Methylacidimicrobium sp. AP8: one gene and its partners. The protein of the gene in region 2 interacts with the protein of the main gene of each other region in a pairwise test. Links are inferred from orthologs where the notes say so. Each region holds a gene or a part of one and is shown on either strand. Other genes may lie near its edges.

Region 1 (7,158 bases), 1.7 Mb from region 2 along the record:
GCCCTCATGCCCGCGTTCCGATCCGAATCCTTGCTTTGCCGAGCCCGGAGCAGGGGGATCAATCTGCGCCGGCTGCCGTCGGGGCTCGGTATCTCCCTGGACGAGACGACCGAGGAAAAAGATCTGCTCGACCTGGTCTCTCTTTTTGCGGAGGAATCGGGCCATCTCCCGGCACGCCTTCCGCCGGAGAACGCGGTCGCGTCCGCCATCCCGCCCGGCCTCCGGCGGGATCGCCCGCTCCTGCCCCATCCGGTCTTCCACCGGTACCGGAGCGAGACCGAGCTCCAGCGATACATCCGCCGGCTGGCCAGCCGCGACATCAGCTTGACGACCTCGATGATCCCCCTCGGATCCTGCACTATGAAGCTCAACGCGGCGGCCGCCATGCTCCCGATGCTTTGGGACGAATTTTCCCGACTACATCCTTTTTGCCCGGTCGAGCAGGCCGCGGGATACCAGGAGCTCTTGGGCGACCTAGAACGCTGGCTCAAGGAGATCACGGGGATGGCGGCGGTCTCTTTTCAGCCGGCGGCGGGCAGCCAAGGGGAGCTCGCCGGACTCCTGGCGATTCGCGCCTACCACCGGGCGCACGGCCAGGGGAATCGGGACCTCTGCCTCCTGCCGGTTTCCGCGCATGGAACGAATGCCGCCAGCGCCGCCGCAGCAGGCCTTTCCCTTCAATCCGTGCGCTGCGACGCGGAAGGGAGGCTCGACCTGGCGGATCTTCAGGGCAAGCTCTCCGAGGTGGGATCCCGCGTCGCTGCAATCATGATCACCTATCCTTCCACCTACGGCTTTTTCGACGAGACCCTTCCGGAGACGATCCGCATGGTTCGGGACGCGGGCGGACTCGTCTACCTTGACGGAGCCAATGCCAATGCATTCCTGGGGTTTTGCCGCCCCGGAGAGCTCGGGGTCGATGTTTGCCACCTCAACCTCCATAAAACCTTTGCCATTCCCCATGGCGGTGGAGGACCGGGGGCGGGGCCGATCGCCGTTTCTTCCGCCCTCGCCCCCTTCCTCCCATCCCATCCTTTTCTCCCGCACGCAGCGGAAGGAAGCGTGGGCCCGGTCAACGGCTCCCCCTGGGGGAATGCAGGAATCTATCCCATCACCTGGATGTTCCTTGCGATGATGGGTGCGAGCGGCTTGAGACAGTGCGCGGAAGCCGCGCTTCTTTCGGCCAACTACATCGCCTACCGGCTCTCTCCCTACTTCCCGGTGGTCTTTCGCGGGCGCTCCGGGCTGGTAGCCCATGAGTGCATCGTCGATCTCCGTCGGTGGAAGGAATGCGGGATCGACGTGGAGGACGTGGCGAAGCGTCTGGCCGATTTCGGCTTCCATGCGCCGACGGTCTCCTGGCCGATTCCCGGGACGCTCATGATCGAGCCGACCGAAAGCGAGTCCAAGGAGGAGCTCGACCGCTTTTGCGAGGCGATGATCACGATTCACGGCGAGTTGGAGCGCGTGCGCCGTGGCGAGCTTCCCCGAGAGGACAACCCTCTCCGGAACGCTCCCCATACCGCAGCCGCCGCGGTGGCCGAGCCGTGGAGCCATCCCTACACGCGCGAGGCGGCGGTCTTCCCGCTTTCTTGGTTGCGGGTGAGGAAGTACTGGCCGCCGGTGGCCCGAGTCGACAATGTCTATGGAGATCGCCATCCCTCTTGTACCTGGCCCGTCGAGGACAAAGCAGCTTCCGCAGGCGGTTAGCCCGCGCGTCTTCCCACCGCTCTCCTGCAGCCGGTCCAAGAGATGCGGAATGGGAGGCTCGGCGGGTCTATGCCCGCCGTTGCCAAGAAAGCCGAATGCGGTGTCGGACGGGATAAGGAGTGCGCACCTTTTTGCATAGATCCCCGGCCATGGCAAAACTTGGACCCATCGGATGGATTCTCCTGCGCGCCGGCGTCTCCGCAGCGCTGCTGACCGTGATTGTTTGGCGTATTCCTTGGACAGGGATCGGCGAGGCCTTCCATGGCTCCGAACCCGCGTGGATCTTGGCAGCCATCCTTCTAGCCGGCGCTCAGGTGACGTTTGTCTCGCTTCGCTGGCAAGCCCTGCTCGGCGCGCAAGAGATTGTCCTCTCTCTGGGCGAGACCCTGAGGCTCACCCTCATCGGCCACTTTTTCAGCGCATTCCTCCCCGGTTCCACCGGTGGGGATCTGGCGCGGATCTACTACGCCGTCCGCGCGGCTCCGCGCCAAAAGGCGGCCGCCTCCTTTTCCGTTGTTTGCGACCGATTGGTCGGAGTGATCATCCTGCTCCTCATCGGCTGCGCCTTCTCCCCCGTCCTCTACTATGGGGTCTACTCGAGAAATTTTCTGATTCGCAAGGTGCTTCTTCTCTTCCTCCTTGTTGCGGTAGGAATTTTGCTCTTCTCCCTGCTTGCCTGGCTCCTGCCGTGGCTGCTGCGGCGGCGGTCGTTCCGGCTTTGGGAGAAGCATGCTCCGTTACACCGTCTTCTCGAGGAGCTTTCTCACGTTCTCCGCCGATTCGCCGCCGCCCGATGGACCGCTGGCCGTGCGGCGCTCTTCGCCTTGTGCGGCCACATTGCCACCTTCGCTCTAGCCTGGTGCACCGCGATTGCACTCCATCTGCCGGTCCCTTTCTGGATCTTGGCTGCCGTTCTCGCCGTCGTGAGCGTCCTGGACGCCATCCCGATCAGCATCTCCGGGCTCGGTGTGCGGGAAGGCCTCTTGGTTCTTTTCTTCCAGCCGCTTAGCTGGACAGGCGCACAGGCGGTGACCTTTTCTCTACTCTTCTTTGGAGTCAGCCTCTTTTGGAGCTTCGCCGGCGGCATTCTCTATTGGCGCTATAAGGCGGGACGGTCGGCGGAGGAGCGCAAGATCGCCCGATAAGCGGGAGGAGAAGAAGACGTCGATGTGGCAAGCAGCAGTGCGACTGGTCGAGCGCTTGCGGAGGGCGGGCCATGTGGCCTACTTCGCCGGCGGCTGCGTGCGCGACCGTCTCCTCGGCCGGGAGATCCACGATATCGACATCGCGACCACAGCCAGACCCGAAGAAGTGCAGAGGCTTTTTCCTGAATCTACAGGCGTCCACGGAAAAGCCTTCGGAGTCGTCCGCGTTCCCGTAGGCGGTTTCTGTTTCGAAGTCGCCACCTTCCGCCGTGACATAGGAGCCAGCGACGGGAGGCATCCCGATCGCGTGGAATTTGCCCGTCCGGAAGAAGACGCTTACCGCCGGGATTTTACGATCAACGCGCTCTTCTATGACCCGATCGCCGAGCAGCTGATCGACTATGTCGGAGGCCGGTCCGATCTTGCCGAAAAGAAGATCCGCGCCGTCGGGGATCCGCTCCGGCGGTTTGCGGAGGACGCGCTTCGCCTTCTGCGCGCCGTCCGCTTCGCCGCTAACCTCGGATTCACCATCGAACCGTTAACCTGGCAGGCACTCCAAGCGCAGGCGACGGCCATCCGCTGGATCAGCGTCGAGCGGATCCGCGACGAGCTCGATCGCATCTGGTCCGGACCCGCGCCCGCCGTCGGCCTCGAGCTATTGGACCGGAGCGGGCTTCTCCTGGAGATCCTTCCCGAAATCTCGGCTTTGCACGGTGTTGCGCAGCCGAAAGAGTTCCATCCCGAGGGGGACGTTTTCGTGCATACGCGCCTCTTGCTCGAGCAGCTCCGCAACGCTCCCCTTCCTTTAGCGTGGGCCGCCCTGCTTCACGACGTAGGGAAGCCAGCCGCCCAAAGACGGGATGCGAGCGGCAGGATCCGTTTCTTCGAGCACGAAGTCATCGGCGCCCGCATGGCTCGCGCCATCCTGACACGACTCCGCGAGCCTAACGCTCTGATCGACGCCGTGGTCCCCATGGTCGCCAATCACATGGCTTTCAAAGATGCCAAACAGATGCGCCCCGCAACACTCAAACGACTCCTCAGCCGCAGCACTTTCGCCATGGAGCTCGAGTTGCATCGCATCGATTGCCTTGCCTGCCATGGAGATCTGACGATTTATGAGTTTTTGCGCGCCAAGTTAGAAGAACTTCCTCCCGAAGACATCTCGCCTCCTCGGCTCCTCACCGGACATGACCTTCTCGCCCTTGGCGTTCCGCCGGGTCCGCGCATCGGCTCTCTGCTCGCAGCCGTTCGCGAAGCCCAACTGAACGGGCAGGTGCGAACCCGGGACGAGGCGCTCTCCCTCGCATCCCGGCTGCTCTCCTCCGGCTCCGCGCCCCCCGGCGCGGAAGCGGCTCCCGAGAGCCGACTGTGACGCAGCCCCCTCGTTTGCTCGCCTAACCCGCACAGCGCAGGCTTATGCAGGGGATTACGCGCCGCGCATACATGGTCGTTCCTACCGCAAGACTCACGATGAACATAATATGTTTATGCGCAACTACTTCCTATCAAGGCTAAAAATCCGATCCCGCTCGCTTCCGATAGCGGAATCCCTTGTCTCTCCTTTTTCCCGTTGACGACTCTCACTCCCTTTGTCACAAACAGCCTGGAAGCGGATCGGATCCGCGTCCGAAAGGAGCGAGAATGAAAGAAGCAAAAAAGAATAAGCGTTGGAATCGGGTCGATCTCGTCGAGCATGTCCAAAAGGAAATGGGGAAGGACACCACGAAGGCCCTTGCCGAATCGGCGGTCGGCGCCGTCCTGGACGGACTCAAGACCGGCATACGGAAAGCGAGCACCGTTCAGCTAATCGGATTCGGCACCTTCAAGGTCGTGCATCGAAAGGCCCGAATCGGGGTAAACCCCAAGACCGGCGAGCGCCTCAAGATTAAAGCATCGAAATCGGTTCGGTTTTCTCCTGGAAAGGCATTGAAGGATAGTTTGTAAGTCGGCTCATATCTTCTGATCTGCCTGTCTACTCCTTGCCGCGTCGGCACAGGGAACAGAGGATAGGGAGCATCCGCGTCTATGCTCGTCTCACTCTAGGATTACGACGGGAAAGGCCGGAGCCCCTCCCGCGGGAACTCCGGCCTCTGCCTCTTTCTGAGGGAAGCGACCTCGCCGCGATGGCAGGCCGTTTCCGCTCTCGCGTAGTCCGCCTTAGTATTCGTCGCCCGCCCCCGGACTCGGCGGCGTAGCCTTCTTCTCCTTTTCGGGAATCTCCGTGACCATCGCTTCCGTGGTCAGGAGAAGGCCGGCCACCGAAGCCGCATTCTGCAAGGCCGTCCTCGTCACCTTGGCCGGATCGACGATCCCCGCCTTGATCATGTCGACATACTCGCGGGTCGCCACGTTGTACCCTTCATCACCGTTCCGGGCCTTCACCGCATTGACGATGACGCTCCCTTCCAATCCGGCGTTGTTCGCCAGCGCGCGGAGAGGCTCTTCGAGGGCTCGCTCCACGATCTGCGCTCCCACCTTCTCATCTCCTTTGAGGTCGAGCTTGCTGACACAGGGCTGGCACCGCAGCAGGGCGACCCCGCCTCCCGCGACGATCCCCTCCTCGACCGCAGCACGGGTCGCATGGAGGGCGTCTTCCACGCGCGCCTTTTTCTCCTTGAGCTCGGTTTCGGTCGCGGCACCCACGCTGACGACGGCCACTCCTCCGGCCAGCTTCGCCAGACGTTCCTGCAGCTTCTCGCGATCGTAATCGGAGGTGGTCTCCTCGATCTGCTTCCGGATCTGGTTCGCTCGCCCCTGGATGGCGCTGGCCGAACCCGAACCTTCGATGATCGTCGTGTTCTCCTTCTCGACGACGACCTTCTTGGCGCGGCCCAGGTCCTCAAGCTGCACGTTTTCGAGCTTGATGCCCAGATCTTCGGTCAGACAACGCCCACCGGTCAGGATCGCGATGTCTTCCAGCATCGCCTTCCGGCGATCGCCGAACCCGGGTGCCTTCACCGCGCAAACCTGGAGGGTGCCGCGCAGCTTGTTAACCACAAGCGTTGCCAGGGCCTCGCCCTCCACGTCCTCCGCGATGATGAGCAGCGGACGGCCCGCCTTTGCGATCTTCTCCAGAAGGGGAAGCAGGTCCTTCAGGCTCGAGATCTTTTTCTCATGGATGAGGATGTAGGGATTTTCCAACACCGCTTCCAGCTCTTCGGCGTTGGTAACGAAGTAGGGGGAAATGTAGCCCTTGTCGAACTGCATGCCTTCCACCACCTCGAGCGTGGTCGCGATCTGCTTCCCTTCCTCGACCGTGACGGTGCCGTCCTTGCCTACCTTATCGAGCGCGTCGGCAATGATTTCGCCCACCGAGGCATCCCAGTTCGCGGAGACCGTGGCCACCTGCTTGATCTCCTCTTTCTCCTTCACCTTCCGGGCGACTCGCTTGAGCTCGTCGACCACCGCGCTGACCGCCTTGTCGATTCCGCGCTTGAGATCCATCGGATTGGCACCGGCCGTCACATTCTTCAGGCCTTCCCGGTAGATCGCATCGGCAAGAACTGTGGCGGTCGTCGTACCGTCGCCGGCGACATCGCTGGTCTTGGACGCCACCTCGCGAACGAGCTGGGCTCCCATATTCTCCCAGGGATCCTCCAGTTCGATCTCCTTCGCCACCGTCACCCCGTCCTTGGTGATGGTCGGTGCTCCGAACTTTTTGTCCAGGATGACGTTACGACCCGCCGGCCCCAGTGTCGCCTTGACGGCCTTGGTCAGCTTCTCGATACCGCGCAGCAGGGCATGGCGCGCCGCTTCGTCGAAGATGAGTTGTTTTGCAGCCATACTTCTATGATCCTCCGCTTGTTCGTTCTTCGTTCCTCAAAACCGTTTTCCTTTATCCTCCAACCACGGCAAGGACGTCATCTTCCCGAAGGATCTGATAGGACTCCCCTTCGATCTTCACCTCGGTGCCGCCGTACTTGCTGATCAGGACGCGATCCCCTTTCTTGAGCTCGATGGGAATACGCTTGCCTTCCTCCAGCCGGCCCGGACCGACGGCTATCACCGTGGCCTCCTGCGGTTTTTCCTTGGCGGTATCCGGAATGATGATTCCGCCCTTTTTGGTCTCCTGCTCCTCGATCAACTTGACGAGGATTCGATCCCCTAAGGGGCGAATATTCGGTTCGGTCATTTGCTGCTCCTTTCTTCTCAGTTGCTTGGATCTATCGCGAGCCGGCCTTCCGGCCGGTCGCCACCCAAAAATCTCTGCGGCCTCTATTCCTTCTTGTCCTTGTCCTTGTCGATCATCTCGAAGTCGGCTTCGATCACGTCTCCCTTGGCAGCCGACCCTCCCCCGGAA
Region 2 (7,233 bases):
GGAACCCCGGACCCTTCTCCTCGATTCCTCCTTCGACTACGCGCGCCAGATGAAGGTCTACGTGCCGAGCCGCATCCCCGAGCCGTCGGAAGGCGCGGGCTACGAAGCGGCGATGGAGGCGTGGATCCGCTACTTCACCGCCCGGAGCGGCGGCGCGGCCTTCGTCCTCTTCACCAACCGGAAGACGCTCCTCAACATGGCCTCGCGTCTGGCGCCGTTCTTCCGGGAAAAGGGCTTCCCGCTCCTCGTCCAGGACGGGACCGCCGACCGGCACCGGCTCTTGGAACGTTTCCGCGCCTCGCCCGGAGCCGTCCTCTTCGGGGCGGACAGCTTCTGGCAGGGCGTCGACGTCCCCGGGGAAGCCCTCTCCTGCGTGATCCTCACGCGCCTCCCGTTCGGCACGCCGGACCATCCGCTGGCGCAGGCGCGGGCGGAGCGGCTCCAGGCCGCCGGGAGCGACCCCTTCCTCTCCTATTTCCTGCCGGAGGCGCTCCTCAAGTTCCGGCAGGGAATCGGGCGGCTGATCCGCAGCCGCCAGGATCGGGGCATCGTCGCCATACTCGATTCCCGCATCCTCACCAAGCGCTACGGCCGCTCCTTCTTCGCGGTCCTCCCCGATTGCCCGGTCGAGATCCTCGACGGCGATCCTCCGATCGTCTAATCTGCCGCTCCCCCCATCCGGCCCTCCTGATGCAGCAGCTGATCCTCGAGCCTCCTTACCCGCCGCGGGTGGTCCTCGAAAACGAGGACTTCCTCGTCGTCGACAAGCCGCCTTTCCTACTCTCCCACCCGACACGGCGGAACGACCGGCCGAGCGTGCTCGGCTGGCTCGGCAAGGAGCGGGGAGGAGCTCCGTTCTTCCTCGTCAACCGACTCGATCGGGAGACCAGCGGGCTGGTGCTCGTCGGCAAGAACGCTGCGGCCGCCTCCGCGCTCGGCCGGCTCATGGAGAAGAGGCTCATCGACAAGGAATATCTGGCGATCGTCCGGGGGAAGCTCGCCTGCGAATTTCTCCAGATCGACGCTCCCCTCGGCTATTTGGGCCTTTCCGCGGAGAATCCGGTGGCGATCCGGCAGGGTGTCCGGCCTGGCGGGGCCCCGGCCGTCACGGTGATACGCGCGCTCAGCTCGGGCGCGGAAGTCAGCCTCGTCCGCGCCTATCCCAAGACCGGGCGGCTGCACCAGATCCGAGTCCACCTCGCGTCGATCGGCCACCCGATCATCGGCGATAAGATTTACGGACCCGATCCCCACCTCTTCCTCCGGTTCGCGGAGCAGGGGTGGGGACCCGAACTGGCCGAGCATCTCGGCCTGCCGCGCCACGCCCTCCATGCCTCCCGGCTCCGCTTCCGCTGGCAAGGAAAGGAGTGGGAGGCCGCGGCCCCGCTTCCTCTCGACCTGAGGGGCTTCCTCGACCAGCGCGGCATCGCCGTCCCTCCGGGATGAGCAGCGGGCGCCGGCCCGGAGCCCGGCGACTCACTCCCCACCGAAAAACCGCTTGGCCCGCTCGAGAAAGCCTTGGTGCTGCGGATGGGTCCCGGGCGCGCAGCTGGCCGCGAAAGCCTCGAGCTTGGCGCGCTGCTCCGCGTTGAGGTGCGTAGGCACCTCGATCACCACCCGGACCAGCAGGTCGCCGATCCCGCGACCGTGGACATCGGCGACACCGCGGCCCCGCAGACGGAAAATCTGGCCGCTCTGGGTTCCGGGCGGAATCTTGAGCGTCGCCTTCCCGACCAGACAGGGCACGGTGACCTCCCCGCCGAGGGCGGCTTGCACGAAGCTGATCGGCATCTCGCAATAGAGGTCGTTTCCCTGCCGCTCGAATATCTCGTGCTTCCGGACGTGCACGACCACGTAGAGGTCGCCGGCCGGCCCGCCGAATGCCCCCCGCTCTCCGCACCCCGCCAGCCGCAAGCGGTAGCCGTCATCGATCCCGGCGGGAATCTTGATGGTCATCTCCGCCGTCTGCTTCATCCTGCCCTCCCCTCGGCAGGCAGTGCAGGGGCGCTCCACGACGGCTCCCGTGCCGTGGCACCGGGGGCAGGTCTGGGCCACGGTCAGGAACCCGCGCGTCACGCGCACCTGGCCCTGCCCGCGGCAGGTCGGGCAGGCCTTCCGCGCGGAGCCGGGGGCGACCCCGGTTCCCTCGCAGGCCGAGCAGACCTCCAGCTTGGGGAAGGCGATCTGCTTTTCGCAGCCCAAGACCGCCTCCTCAAAATCGATTTCGAGGTCGCAACGGAGGTCCGCTCCCCTTTCCTGGCGAGATCGCTTGCCCCCGCCGGAACCGAAGGCTTCCTCGAAGAGGCTCCCGAAGAGGCCCTCCCCGAAGAGGCCGGAGCCGCCGAAAACCTCCCGGAAAATCTCGAACGGATCGTGGAACCCGGCGGCCGTCGCCCCTGCTTGGGCCTCGAAGGCCGCAGGACCGTACCGGTCGTAAGCGGCCCGCTTTTCCGGATCGCTGAGCACCTCATAGGCCTTGCTCACCTCCTTGAACTTTTCTTCCGCAGCCCGATCGCCCGCGTTTCGATCGGGGTGATACTTGAGGGCCAGCTTGCGGTACGCCTTCTTGATCTCCTCGGTACTGGCTCCTTTCGCCACTCCGAGAATCTCGTAGTAATCATGGTCGCGCGCAGAGGTCATGGCGCCGGAATGCGGTTGGTCTCCGTTTCTTCCCTCTTTTCCTGACTGTCCCCGCCGGGCGCCGGCCTCCTGGCCACATAGACCAACGCCGGGCGGAGCAGGCGGCCTTTATATAGATAGCCGCTCCGCTTCTGGGTCGCGACAATCCCCTCTTCCAGCTCCTCAGTATCGACAAAGCCCACCGCCTCGTGCCGATGAGGATCGAACGGCTTGCCGACCGCCTCGACGGGCTCGACGCCCTCCTCGCGCAGGAGGGCTTGGAGCTGCGATAGGATCATCTTCATCCCCTGGGCGATCGACCGGCCATCGGTGGCCTTCTCCGCCGCTTCCACGCCGAGAACCAGATTGTCGAGGACAGGAAGGAGAGCTTGAAGAAAGGCGCCGTTGGCCAGCCGGATCGCCTCCTCCTTTTCCTTGGCCATCCTCTTGCGCGCGTTGTCCCAATCCGCCAAGGCGCGCAAGAGGCGATCCTGCAGCTCGTCCGCCTCCCGGGAACGCTGCCGCCAGCGCTCGATCCTCTCCCGGCTGACCACCAGAAAAGCCGGAGCGTCCTCCGCCTGAGGCTCCGGAGACACGGTCTTGCCCTCGTCGACAGTCATAACGGAACTTAAACCTTAGCTTCCGACCCGCTCGAGCGCAACAAGCGTCACGTCATCGGCCAACCCTCCGGAGGACCGAAAGGAGGCCAGCTCCCGAAAGAGCGCTTCGAGCGAAGCCCGCGCGTCAAGCCCCCCGGTCCTCGCGAGGGCGGCGACAAGCCTGCCCTTGTCGAACCTCGCGCCGCACGGGGCGAGCGCATCGATCATCCCATCGGTATAGAAGAGCAGGAGCTCCTCCGGCGCCAAAAACAGCGTTATATCCGCCAGAGCCGCATCGAAGGCCTCTCCCGAGTCGATCCCCAGGCAAAAGCCTGGCGCGTCGAGCTCGCTGACCCCAGAGGGCCGCCGCAGGAGCGGCGGCTCGTGTCCGGCCCGGGCCACGACAATCTCCCGGGTCTGCGTATTGACGACCGCATAGATCATGGCGACGAGGCTCCGCTCGACCAGGTCCCCGTACAGCAGGCGGTTGACGCGGCGCAACACGCCGGCCGGAGAAGGGCAGCCCGCAACCTGGGAGCGGACGGCGGTCCGGCACATCCCGCCCACCAGAGCGGCCGCCATCCCCTTTCCGGCCACGTCGCCGACCAGGATGCCGCAGTTGTGGGGATCGATGGGCAGGACATCACAAAAGTCTCCGCTCAGCTCTCCGGCCGGCAGATGGGCGATGGCCAGGCGAAAACCGGGCAGAGCCGGCAACGCTCGCGGGAAAAGGGAGGATTGAAAGAGGCTGGCGGCCATCAGCTCCGCCTCCAGGAGGCGCCTCTTCCTCCGGTTCTGCCTGGAAACCGGCCGGCTCAGCAGATGCAGAACCGCCTCCGCGACGGCCAAGGCAGCGGTGCGTTCCGGAGGCCGCAGCCCTCCGCCGGCGTCGCGATGAACGGCCAGCCAGCCGTTTCCGCGTAGCGGAAGGAGGGTCCAGGGCCCTTCGGCCGCGGCCTCCCTCTCTCCGCTCTCTTCCTTTGCCCGCATCCGCTCGGCGATCGCCCGCAACTCGTCCGATCGCTCCGGCGGCCCCCAGCATCCCTCGCTCGCTCCGGCCTCGCCGGAGAGCAGGCCGACGGCCGTAGCGTCGAGGAAGGCCCTCAAGCGCTCCAAGAGACTGGCAATCAGCGGATCCGGATCGGCCCCGGTTGCGAGGGCGCCTCCCAATTCGGCGACCCGCAGCAGACACTCGTGGTAAGAACCGGCAGGCTCTTCTCGTTCCGCTTCCACACCTTTCCTTGCCAAAAAAACAAAAGCTCCCGGACGGATCGCCCGCCACGCCGGAGAACGGGCAGCCCGGCTTCCGAGGCGGTCGGCTCAGCCGGGCGACGGGTCCCGCCGAGCGACTTCCGCGCCGAGATAGGAAACGAGGTCTTGAAACTTCGGCGCATTCCGGGGATCGCATGCCAGGAGGGTCTGGTGGGCCTGCAGAAGCAGCTCACCGGTCGTCTCCCTGCGGGGGACACCCGCCGCCAGCGGCCGCAGTCCCGCCCGATCGTAGGGAAGCGGGCTCTCCACGCACTCGAAGAGACGATCCAGCCCCAGCGTGCGAATCGATTCCAACACTCGGGGGCTGCCGCCGGCGACCTGAAAAGAGCCTCCGGCCTTCTTAAGCCGCAGCGCCGGACCCGCTAGAGTTCCTAGGAAGGTGCTGTCCAGATACGTGCACTCGGTCAGATCGACCAGCACCCTCTCCTTTCCCGAGGGAAGGGAATGATCGCAATATTGCCGCAGGGAAAACGAATGCTCGAAGGAACCCGCTCCGACGATCTTAATTACGACCACTCCCTGGCACTCCCCCGCCAGCACGACCCCTGTTCTCACTCGATAACACTATACCCGTCCGGCGGCCCGGTCCACCCGGCCGCCCCGTAACGCTCTTTTCGCTCCACGGTGGAAGCGGAAATCCTAAGCTCCCGGCCATGGCCGAGGCGAGAAAAATTCCTCGGCGGCCGTGTTGTTTTTTGGTAAGGGGCCCTCCGGATGTGTCGAACGACCGGATGTCTCCTGCGCGCCGTGGTGCTCGGCTCGGGGACCTCGCAGGGAGTGCCGATGATCGGTTGCCGGTGCGCAGTCTGTCGTTCGACCGATCCCCGCGATCAACGGACCCGGGCGTCCCTCTACGTGGACGACGGGGTCCTTCCATTTCTCATTGACACGGCGACCGACCTGCGGACGCAATGCCTCCGCGAGGGGATCGCCGACGTCGGCGCGGTCCTCTACACCCACCACCACGCCGATCATGTGCTCGGCCTCGACGACTTGCGGCGCTTCTGCGAGCTGCGCCGGGAACGCCTTCCGATCTTCGGCCCGGCCTCCACCCTGGATGTCCTCGCCCGCATGTTTCCCTACGCCTTCGAGCCGGCCGCGGATGCGTCCGGGTACGTCCGCCTCCGGCCGCAGGCCGTGGATGCCCCCTTTCCTCTCGGCAGCCTGACCGTGACCCCCTTGCCCGTCCCGCACGGCCGGATCACCACCTTCGGATACCTGCTTGAGCGCGACGGGAGAAAGCTCCTCGCATACCTGAGCGATTGCCAGGCGGTCCCCGAGAATATCCTCTGGACCATCCGCTCGGTCGAGGTGCTGATCATCGACGGCCTCCGGGACGAGCCCCATCCCACGCATCTGACGACGCAGGAAGCGGTCAAGGTCGCCCGGCAGGTCGAGGCGAGGCGAACCTACCTGACCCACCTCACCCATCACAAGAGCCATCGGCACCGGGAAGCCGAACTTCCCGAGGACGTCGCACCGGCGTTCGACGGGCTTTCGATCACCCTCTGTTGACCATGTGGATCGACACGCACGCCCATCTCGATTTTCCGGAGTTCTCCCGCGACCGGAAGGAGGTCGTCGCCCGCGCGCAGGCGGAGGGCATCGAACGGATCCTCCTCGTGGCCACCGACCTGGCGTCGAGCCGCACCTTGCTCGCCCTCACCCGGGAGCAGAAAATCCTCGCGGCCGCCGTGGGGATTCACCCGAAGAGCGCACACGCGGCACCGCCGGACTTCCTCGAGCAGCTGGACGCGCTCGCCGTGCAGGAGGGGGTAACCGCCATCGGCGAAATCGGCCTCGACTACCATCGCCTCCCCCCCGATCCGACAGCCGCGGCGGAGAAGGCGGCCCAGCGACGGGTCTTCCAGGCGCAGCTCGGATTGGCAAGGGAAAGGAACCTCCCGGTGATCATCCACCAGCGGGCCGCCTGGGACGACGCGCTGGCGCTCCTCGACGAGGCGGGCGATGCGGTCCGCTGCGTCTTCCACTGCTTCGGAGAAGGACCGGAGCGGCTATCCGAGCTGATCGGGCGCGGCCATTTCGTCTCCTTCACCGGAATCGTCACCTTCCCCAACGCGCCTCTGGCTCGCGCAAGCGCCCGAAGCGTGCCGGCGGACCGTTTCTTCGTCGAGACCGACTGCCCCTTCCTGGCCCCCGTCCCGTACCGAGGAAAACGCTGCGAGCCATGGCACGTCCGGATCGTGGGCGAAGAAATCGCCCGCCTGCGCGGAGAGTCCCCCTTCGCCGTGGCCGAGGCGACCTCGCGGAACGCCCGCGCCTTTTTTCGATTGACCGATTGAGCGGCCCCTCCGCAACCTCCGGAAAGGAAATCCCCATGTACCAATCTCTCGAAACGCCGCCTGCCCCCGAGGGCCGACCCTCGGGCTGCCACCGGGCCTACTCCCGCCGGATCTTCGACGGCGACTCCCGCGCGCCCAACCGCTCGATGCTCTATCCCTTGGGATTCCGCAAGGAAGAGTTCGCCCGCAAGGATCTGATCGGAATCGCCTCGACCTGGAGCCAGGTCACCCCGTGCAACATGCATATCGACGTACTCGCCCGGGAAGCGGCGGCGGGCGCGGAGGAATCCGGCGCCAAGGCGCTGATATTCAACACGATCACCGTATCCGACGGGATCTCGATGGGGACCGAGGGGATGAAATACTCCCTAGTCTCCCGGGAGGTGATCGCCGACTCGGTCGAGACGGTCGCCGCGGCGGAAGCCATGGACGGGCTGGTG
Region 3 (7,326 bases), 280 kb from region 2 along the record:
CGGCAAGACGGCCCGCGCGCCTTCCCCCGGCGGCCGGCTACGGCTAATCCGGCGCATACTGGGTCACCCAGAAGAGGTGCGCGGGGCTGACCGCCGGATCCAGGCGGACGTAGTTGCTCCCGTCGTGCCAGGTATAGCTCGTGTCGGCGAGCAGGTCGTTGACCTGAAAGGGCTTCCGGGGATCGATGCCGAAGTCGCCCGCCGGGAAACGGACCCAGCCCGATTGCGGGCGGGCATCCATGTTGACGACAACCAGGATCAGGTCCCCGCGGTCGGCGCTCGCCTTGGCATAGGCGAGCAGGCAGGGGTTGTCGGTGTCGCAGAAGCGGAGGTTGTTGGTTTCCTGGAGGGCGCGGTGGGTTTTGCGGATGTGGTTGACGCGGGCGATCTCGGCCTTGATGTTTCCGGGCGCGTTCCAGTCCCAGCGGCGGAGCTGGTACTTTTCCGAGTCGAGATATTCCTCCTGCCCGGGAACCAGGGCCTCCCGGACGCAGAGCTCGAAGGCCGGTCCGTAGATGCCGTAGTTGGCGGAGAGGGTCGCGGCCAGGATGAGCCGCTGCAGGAAGGTCGAGCGGTCTCCCTGCTGCAGGTAGACCGGAAGGATGTCCGGGGTGTTGGGCCAGAAGTTGGGCCGGAAGAACTCCCGGACGGGCGGACTCGTCAGCTCGGTCAGGTATTCCCGCAGCTCCGCGGGCGTCGACCGCCAGGTGAAGTAGGTGTAGCCTTGGGAGAAGCCGCACTTGGCCAGATGGTAGAGAATCTTGGGGCGGGTGAACGCCTCTGCGAGGAGGATCACCTCGGGGTAGTCCGCCTTGAGTTCGGCGATCAGCCACTCCCAGAACGCCATCGGCTTGGTGTGGGGGTTGTCGACGCGGAAGATCCGGACGCCGCGCTCGATCCAAAAGACGAAGATGCTCCGAAGCTCCTCCCAGAGCGATCGCCATTCGGCGCACTCGAAGTCGAAGGGGATGATGTCCTGGTACTTTTTGGGCGGGTTTTCGGCGTACTGGACGGTCCCGTCCGGCCGCCAGCGAAACCATTCGGGATGCTCGCGGACATAGGGGTGGTCGGGGCTGCACTGGAGGGCGATGTCGAGCGCGATCTCCAAGCCGAAGTCCCGGGCACGGGCCTGCAGGCGGTGGAAGTCTTCCCAGCCGCCGAGCGCCGGATGGATCGCCTTGTGGCCGCCCTCCTCCGAGCCGATCGCCCACGGGCTGCCCACGTCATCGGGGCCGCAGACGACGCTGTTGTTTTTTCCTTTCCGGAAATGCGAGCCGATCGGATGGATGGGCGGGAGATAGAGGACGTCGAAGCCGAGCGCGGCGATTTCCGGGAGGAGCCGCAGGCAGTCCGCGAAGGTCCCGTGGCGGCCCGGCTCGGGAGCCCACGACCGGGGGAAAAGCTCGTACCAGGAGCTGAAGAGCGCGCGGGGAGGGTCGACGAGGACCTTCCGCGCAAAGGGCGAGACGCTTTCCAGGCTCCGGTCGGGAAACCTTCGCGCCAGCTCCGCCAGCGCGGGATTCCGCGCCACGAGCGCGCGCTCGCCGATCGGCAGGGAGCGGTTCCGGAGGAGCGCGGCCCATTCCGCAAGCTCTTTGCGCTCCGGCTCGGGAGCCCGCCCTGCCGCCGCGTCGAGCAGGTCGGCGCCGATCTGGAGCTCGACCTCGATCTGTTCGCCCCCGTCGGCCTTCTTGTGGAAGCCTTCGAGCCAGGTGAGAAAGTGGTCGATCCAGGCATGCACCCGGCATTCGTAAAAGCCGAGCTTCTCGAGCCGGATTTCGGCCTGCCACTCGTCGTTCCCGAGCTCCCGCATCGCCACCTCTCGCCAGTCGGAATCATCCTGGTGCCGATAGCGGAGGCGGACCTCGATCCGGTCGTGACCGTCGGCAAAGACGTGTGCTTGGATCGCGAGCGTGTCGCCGAGCCCTCGCTTCACGGGAAACCGGGGGTCGTCGATCTCCGGCAGGATGCGGCTGATGACCACACGCCGCCTCCCGTCGGACGGCCAGAGGCGAAGGTGGGAAGCTTCCATGATCGCAGGGAAGGGTCCGGGCGCCTTCCGGACGGCTCCTGTCCTATTGGGAGAGGAAGCCAAAGAACCGGGCAAGCAGAAAAGCGTTGAGCCCGATGACGGCGGCGCAGACGAGCCATCCGGCGATCGTCGTCCCGGGAGAGTTGCGCAGGGGCCCCATCCGGCGGCGGCTCTGGGTGAAGAGCAGGAGGGGGACGAGCGCGAAGCCGATGCCGAAGCTGAGGATCACCTGGGAAGCGATGAGGATCTTGGTCGCGTCGATGCCCAAGGCGATCAGCAGGACCGCCGGCGCCATCGTCACCAGCCGCCGGACCCAGATGGGAATGCGAAAGCCGACGAACCCTTGCATGATGACCTGCCCGGCGAGCGTCCCCACCGCCGAGGACGAGAGGCCGGAGGCGAGCAGCGAAAGCGCGAACGCGCCGGCGGCCAGCGTGCCCAGCATGGGCGAGAGCGCCCGGTACGCCTGGAGGATCGTGTTGCCTCCGGCGGGCGCGGAGCCCGCGAAGGCTGCCGCCGACACGGCGAGCATCGCCAGGTTGATGAGCCCGGCGATCGCCATGGCCAGGGAGACGTCGAGAAAGGAGAGGCGGATCAGCTTCCGCTTCTCCTCGACCCGCCGGGCCGGAATCCTCCCCTGGGTGAGAGCCGAATGGAGATAGATTGCGTGCGGCATCACGGTCGCTCCCAGGATGCCGGCGGCCAGGTAGGCGCCTTCGGTCCCGGGAAGAGAGGGAACGAGGAGGCCGCGGAGGCACGCCGAGGGCGAGGGATGGATCCAGAAGAGCTCGAAGGCGTAGCAGGCGGCGATGAAGCCCACGAAGGCGGTGAGAAGGAGCTCGAGAGAGCGGAAGCCCTTGGGCCGCAGCCCGAGCATCAGGAAAGAAAGGGCGCCGGTGAGGACGGCTCCGATTCCGAGCGGGATCCCGAAGAGGATCTGCAATCCGAGGGCGGCCCCTAGGAACTCGGCCAGATCGGTCGCGACCGCCATCAGCTCGGCTTGGAGCCAGTAGGCGATGCGCAAGAGCGGGTGGGGGAGAGCCTCCCGGATGCATTCGGGAAGATTTTTTCCGGTCGCGATGCCGAGCTTGGCGGAGAGGCCTTGCGCGAAAAGGGCGATTAGGTTCGCCCAGAGCACCACCCAGAGGAGCTGGTAGCCGTAGCGGGTTCCGCTCTCGATGTCGGTCGCGTAGTTGCCCGGGTCGACATAGGCGATGGCCGCGATGAATGCGGGCCCGAGAAACGGAAGGAATCGGTCGGCTTTTCCCGTCGCCTCGCCGCCGAGGACGGTTGCCGCCCGCTCCCGCACCCGGGCGTCCCACCCGTCCGCGGAGGCGGCGACCGCCGGCTCGAGCTTCGTTCGCGTCCCCGCCGGATGGCTGGAGGGGTCAGCGCTCATGGATCCCGGGCCGTCCCGCCTTTCTTCCGGGCGGCGGATCGGAGGAAGCCGAGCCGGAGAGGGTCTCGGCCAGCAGATGGGAGGCGAGAAGCCTGGGAACCAGAAAGCGGCTGCCGGCGACAAGGAGGGAGACTCCGTCCGGGTGGCTGTCGGCCACCTCGACCTCCGTTCCCGGAAGGAGGCCGAGCCTTTCCACCAGGTTGAGAGCATCCTGGTCCTGCAGGGTCACCCGGCGGATAATCGCCCGGCTCGCCCGGCCGAGGCGGGCGAGCGGGACCAGATGTCGATCCTCCCCCAGGGCCAGCTCCGGGGTGGGAATCGGGTCTCCGTGCGGATCCCGCTCGGGGTGGGAAAGAACCTCGGCCACCCTCTGCTCGAAGCGTTCGCTGATCACATGCTCGAGCGCCTCGGCTTCCTCGTGCACCTCGTCCCACCGGTAGCCGAGCATCCGGAAGAGAAAGACTTCCAAGAGCCGGTGGTGCCGGACGATCTCGACCGCGATCCGCCGGCCCGCCTCGGTCAGCCGGACTCTGCGATAGGGCGCCCGCTCCACCAGCCCCTCTTCGGCGAGCTTCTTGAGCATCCCCGTGACCGAAGCGGGGCGGACTCCGATCCGGTCCGCCAGAAGCTGGGTGGTTGCCCCCCGGGGGTTCTCGTCCAAAAGAAGGATCTGCTTGAGGTAGTCCTGCTGGGCTTGGCTGGGGACGGGCGAGCCTTTTCTGCCTTCCGCTTCCTCCAGGCCCTGCTTCATTTCGACAAAAAATTTAGCCTCTCCTAATCCTTCGCGTCAACGGAAAGCGTCGGCACCGGGTCGAAAGCCAGATCGGCCGCGGAAATCTCCTCGATGGTCGGAACCACCGCATCGGGTGACCGGTGCGAGACGGCCAGAGCGCCGACAAAACCGGCTCCGCAGTCTAGGCTTCGGACCGCCCAGCGGGCGCCCTCCGGTTCCGGGGGGTCGACCTCTTCCCAGGGGGATCCGTCGCGCCGGACGAGGCGGAAAGAGCGGGGGGAGCGGAAGAGGCCCGTTCCGCATCCCTTGAGAAAAGCCTCCCGCTTGGTCCAAGCCCGCAGGAAGCTCAAGGTGCGCTCCGCCGGGGGAGCGGCCGCGGCCACGGCCGCCTCCTCGGCCGGGAGAAATCGCCGGGCGAGCCCGACAGGATCTCTCCTAGGCACGTCGGCCTCCAGGTCGATGCCGACGGGGAAGCGGGCGACGGCCACGAGGCAGCGGTCCGCGGAGTGCGAGAGGTTGAACCAGAGGCCGAACGATTCCGGGAGGAGCGGCTTTCCCCAGCACCCTCTCCCGATGGGAAGCCGCTCGGGGGCGATGCCGGTGAAGCGGGAGAGGAGGCGGCGCAAGAGCTCCTCGCTGCGCCCGGCCCGGACGCGCCCCGGGAGCGCTCCGCTGCCCGCATCCGGCGGCGGAAACCCGGAAAGCCGGGCGGCGAAGATCCGGACCGCGGAAGGGACGATGCGGTCGGCCGTCGCCATCCTCCCACCATTCCTTCCCCTGCCGGCCCGAGGCAAGCGCTTTTGCGGGATTGGCTTGCAGGATCCTTTCCCGTCTGGGACGCTTCCTCCACTCCCCTAAGAGTCAGGGCCGGCTTGGTGCTCGAACGAATCTTCGCCTTTTCCCTACGGCATCGATCGGGCGTGCTGCTGGCGGTCGGAGCCCTCATCGGCTTCGGGATCTGGGCCGCCCTCCGCCTGCCGATCGACGCCGTTCCCGACATCTCGACCGTCCAGGTCCAGGTGAACACGGTCGTCCCCTCGCTCGCCCCCGAGGAGATCGAGAAGCTGGTCACGATGCCGATGGAGCGGGAGCTCTCCGCGCTGCCGCACCTGGAGGAGGTGCGGTCGATCAGCAAGTTCGGCCTCTCCCAGGTCACGCTCATCTTTCGCGACGGAACGGACATCTACCGCAGCCGCCAGCTGGTCAGCGAGCGGCTGCTTCGCGCGGCGGATCAGATCCCGCCCGGTCTTTCCCCGGCGCTCGCGCCGATTGCGACGGGTTGCCAGCAGCTAAAAAATATATGGACACATAGCCAGTTTAATGGCAGTATGTACGAGTGAAGTTGAGTGTCTGGGCCAAGCGGCAGGGCATTTGCTACAAGACAGCTTGGCGGATGTGGAAGGAAGGGCGTTTGCCCGTCCCGGCCGAGCAGTTGCCGACCGGAACGGTGATCGTGCATGCGGAGCCCTCGCAACCCAATGGGGTCGCCCTTTACGCACGGGTATCGAGCTCCGATCAGAAAGCGGATCTGGACCGGCAATTGGCTCGGCTGACCGAATTTGCGCTGAGCAAACGGTTGCCGATCGTCAAGGCCGTCAAGGAGGTCGGCTCCGGAATGAACGGCCATCGGAAGGGCCTGATCGGGCTGCTCCGTGATCCCAATATCGGCGTCATCCTGGTCGAGCATCGCGACCGGCTGATGCGCTTCGGCTTGGAGTACGTGGAAGCGGCATTGGCCGCGCAGAGCCGATCGGTCCTGGTGGTGGAGTCGGACGAGAGGACCGATGACATCGTGGGCGACCTGCATGAGGTCATCGTTTCGATGTGTGCCCGGCTTTACGGGAAGCGATCCGCTCAGGACCGCGCCGAGAAGGCGCTCAAAGCGATCCATGAGTAAGCTCCCTGTTTTCACCTACCAGACCCGGTTGAGGTTAACGCATGAGCAGACTTCGTGTCTTGACGCCTATGCGGCGCTCTACGGGCGGGCGCAGCGGACTCTTTTGGCCAGGATGCGGGCGGGCGTTTCCATAAACGAACTCAAGCGGTCGTTTCGGCGCCGGTTCGGCCTCACCGCCCGGCAGTTCAACGCCATTCGGGTCGAGCTCGAAGGCAAGATCGCCTCGATCCGGGAAAGGCGGCCTGAGTTGATCGAGGAAGCCAAAGGGCGGATCAAGAGAGCAGAAGAGGCGGTCGGCCGGCTGGAGGAGAAGCATCCGGGATCGGATGTCGTGCACCAAAAAAAAGCGGCGGCTTGCCGTCCTGCGGGCGAAGCTCGAGGCGCTTCTGACCGATCAGGAGTCCGGCCGGGTCCGGCTCTGTTTCGGTTCCCGACGCCTCTTCCGCAAGCAGTTTTCCCGGGAAGAGAACGGCTATGCGGACCATGCCGCATGGAAGAAGGATTGGCAGGCGGAGCGGAGCAGCCAGTTCTTCGTGCTCGGATCGAAGGACGAGGCCTCGGGCAACCAGTCCTGCCAAGCCGCAGTCGCTCCGGACGGCAGCCTGCGGCTGCGGTTGCGGCTGCCGAACGGATGGGGAAGCACGAGCAAACACCTGGTGCTTGAGGGCGTGCGCTTGGCCTACGGCCAGGAGGAAATCCTCCAGGCCCTCTCCGCCGGCCGGGTCGTGATCGGAGCAACCAAGACGGGGAAGCTCTTCCGCAAGCGGGAGGGAGCTGCCGTAAGCTACCGCTTCGTGCGGGACCGGAAGGGGTGGCGGGTATTCGCAAGCGTCGAGGCGCAACCGGTTGCCCTGGTGACACGCCGCCTTGCCGGAGCGATCGGCGTTGACAGCAACCCGGATTATCTTGCCTTGGCCGAAACGGATCGCTTCGGGAATCTCGTGGGAAGCCGCCGGATCGGATTGCATCTCTCTATGGGAAGAGCGAGGAGCAAGTGAAAGCCGCGATCGGCGATGCGTGCCGGGAGATCGCCCGGGCCTGCGCCGAATCGGGCAAGCCGCTCGTGATCGAGCGATTGGATCTTCGCAAGCGGAGGGCCGAGCTGGAGGCGGTCGATGGCGTCCGGGCTCGCTCGCTCTCATCCTTCGCCTACGCCAAGACGAACTCCATGCTCAAGGCGGCTTCCTTTCGTGCCGGAGTCAAACGGATCGAAGTCGACCCGGCCTACACTTCCGTGATCGGCGCGGTCAACCACGCGCGCCGTC

The links.
Region 1: the proteins of MTHMO_RS08815 (region 2) and groL interact in binary tests that used the Escherichia coli proteins (3 or more experiments, as listed by UniProt). The link is inferred for Methylacidimicrobium sp. AP8 from one-to-one orthologs.
Region 3: the proteins of MTHMO_RS08815 (region 2) and MTHMO_RS07545 interact in binary tests that used the Escherichia coli proteins (3 or more experiments, as listed by UniProt). The link is inferred for Methylacidimicrobium sp. AP8 from one-to-one orthologs.

What each region holds. Positions count from the first base shown.
Region 1 is NZ_LR797830.1:133,348-140,505, reverse strand. What follows is about bases 4,329-7,158. They hold groL (chaperonin GroEL), read right to left. Parts: upstream 6,642-7,158; coding sequence 5,016-6,641; downstream 4,329-5,015. Other genes in these bases: dnaK (molecular chaperone DnaK), read right to left, coding at 7,074-7,158; groES (co-chaperone GroES), read right to left, coding at 6,694-6,990; MTHMO_RS00580 (HU family DNA-binding protein), read left to right, coding at 4,500-4,802. Outside these bases: gcvP (aminomethyl-transferring glycine dehydrogenase), read left to right, coding at 1-1,710; MTHMO_RS00590 (lysylphosphatidylglycerol synthase transmembrane domain-containing protein), read left to right, coding at 1,860-2,855; MTHMO_RS00585 (CCA tRNA nucleotidyltransferase), read left to right, coding at 2,878-4,230.
Region 2 is NZ_LR797830.1:1,880,413-1,887,645, forward strand. The notes cover bases 1,439-4,343. They hold MTHMO_RS08815 (nucleotide exchange factor GrpE), read right to left. Parts: upstream 3,240-4,343; coding sequence 2,637-3,239; downstream 1,439-2,636. Other genes in these bases: MTHMO_RS08805 (RluA family pseudouridine synthase), read left to right, coding at 1,439-1,446; dnaJ (molecular chaperone DnaJ), read right to left, coding at 1,477-2,640; MTHMO_RS08820 (PP2C family protein-serine/threonine phosphatase), read right to left, coding at 3,255-4,343. Outside these bases: MTHMO_RS08800 (ATP-dependent DNA helicase), read left to right, coding at 1-661; more of MTHMO_RS08805, read left to right, coding at 691-1,438; more of MTHMO_RS08820, read right to left, coding at 4,344-4,451; MTHMO_RS08825 (STAS domain-containing protein), read right to left, coding at 4,539-5,045; MTHMO_RS08830 (MBL fold metallo-hydrolase), read left to right, coding at 5,205-6,005; MTHMO_RS08835 (TatD family hydrolase), read left to right, coding at 6,008-6,793; ilvD (dihydroxy-acid dehydratase), read left to right, coding at 6,829-7,233. UniProt on the Escherichia coli protein: Participates actively in the response to hyperosmotic and heat shock by preventing the aggregation of stress-denatured proteins, in association with DnaK and GrpE. It is the nucleotide exchange factor for DnaK and may function as a thermosensor.
Region 3 is NZ_LR797830.1:1,602,374-1,609,699, reverse strand. Bases 1,254-4,251 are described here. They hold MTHMO_RS07545 (Nramp family divalent metal transporter), read right to left. Parts: upstream 3,432-4,251; coding sequence 2,076-3,431; downstream 1,254-2,075. Other genes in these bases: MTHMO_RS07535 (4'-phosphopantetheinyl transferase superfamily protein), read right to left, coding at 4,206-4,251; MTHMO_RS07540 (metal-dependent transcriptional regulator), read right to left, coding at 3,421-4,182; MTHMO_RS07550 (alpha-1,4-glucan--maltose-1-phosphate maltosyltransferase), read right to left, coding at 1,254-2,032. Outside these bases: more of MTHMO_RS07550, read right to left, coding at 44-1,253; more of MTHMO_RS07535, read right to left, coding at 4,252-4,922; MTHMO_RS07530 (efflux RND transporter permease subunit), read left to right, coding at 5,040-5,504; MTHMO_RS07525 (IS607 family transposase), read left to right, coding at 5,501-6,061; MTHMO_RS07520 (hypothetical protein), read left to right, coding at 6,388-7,059; MTHMO_RS07515 (hypothetical protein), read left to right, coding at 7,056-7,326. UniProt on the Escherichia coli protein: H(+)-stimulated, divalent metal cation uptake system. Involved in manganese and iron uptake. Can also transport cadmium, cobalt, zinc and to a lesser extent nickel and copper. Involved in response to reactive oxygen.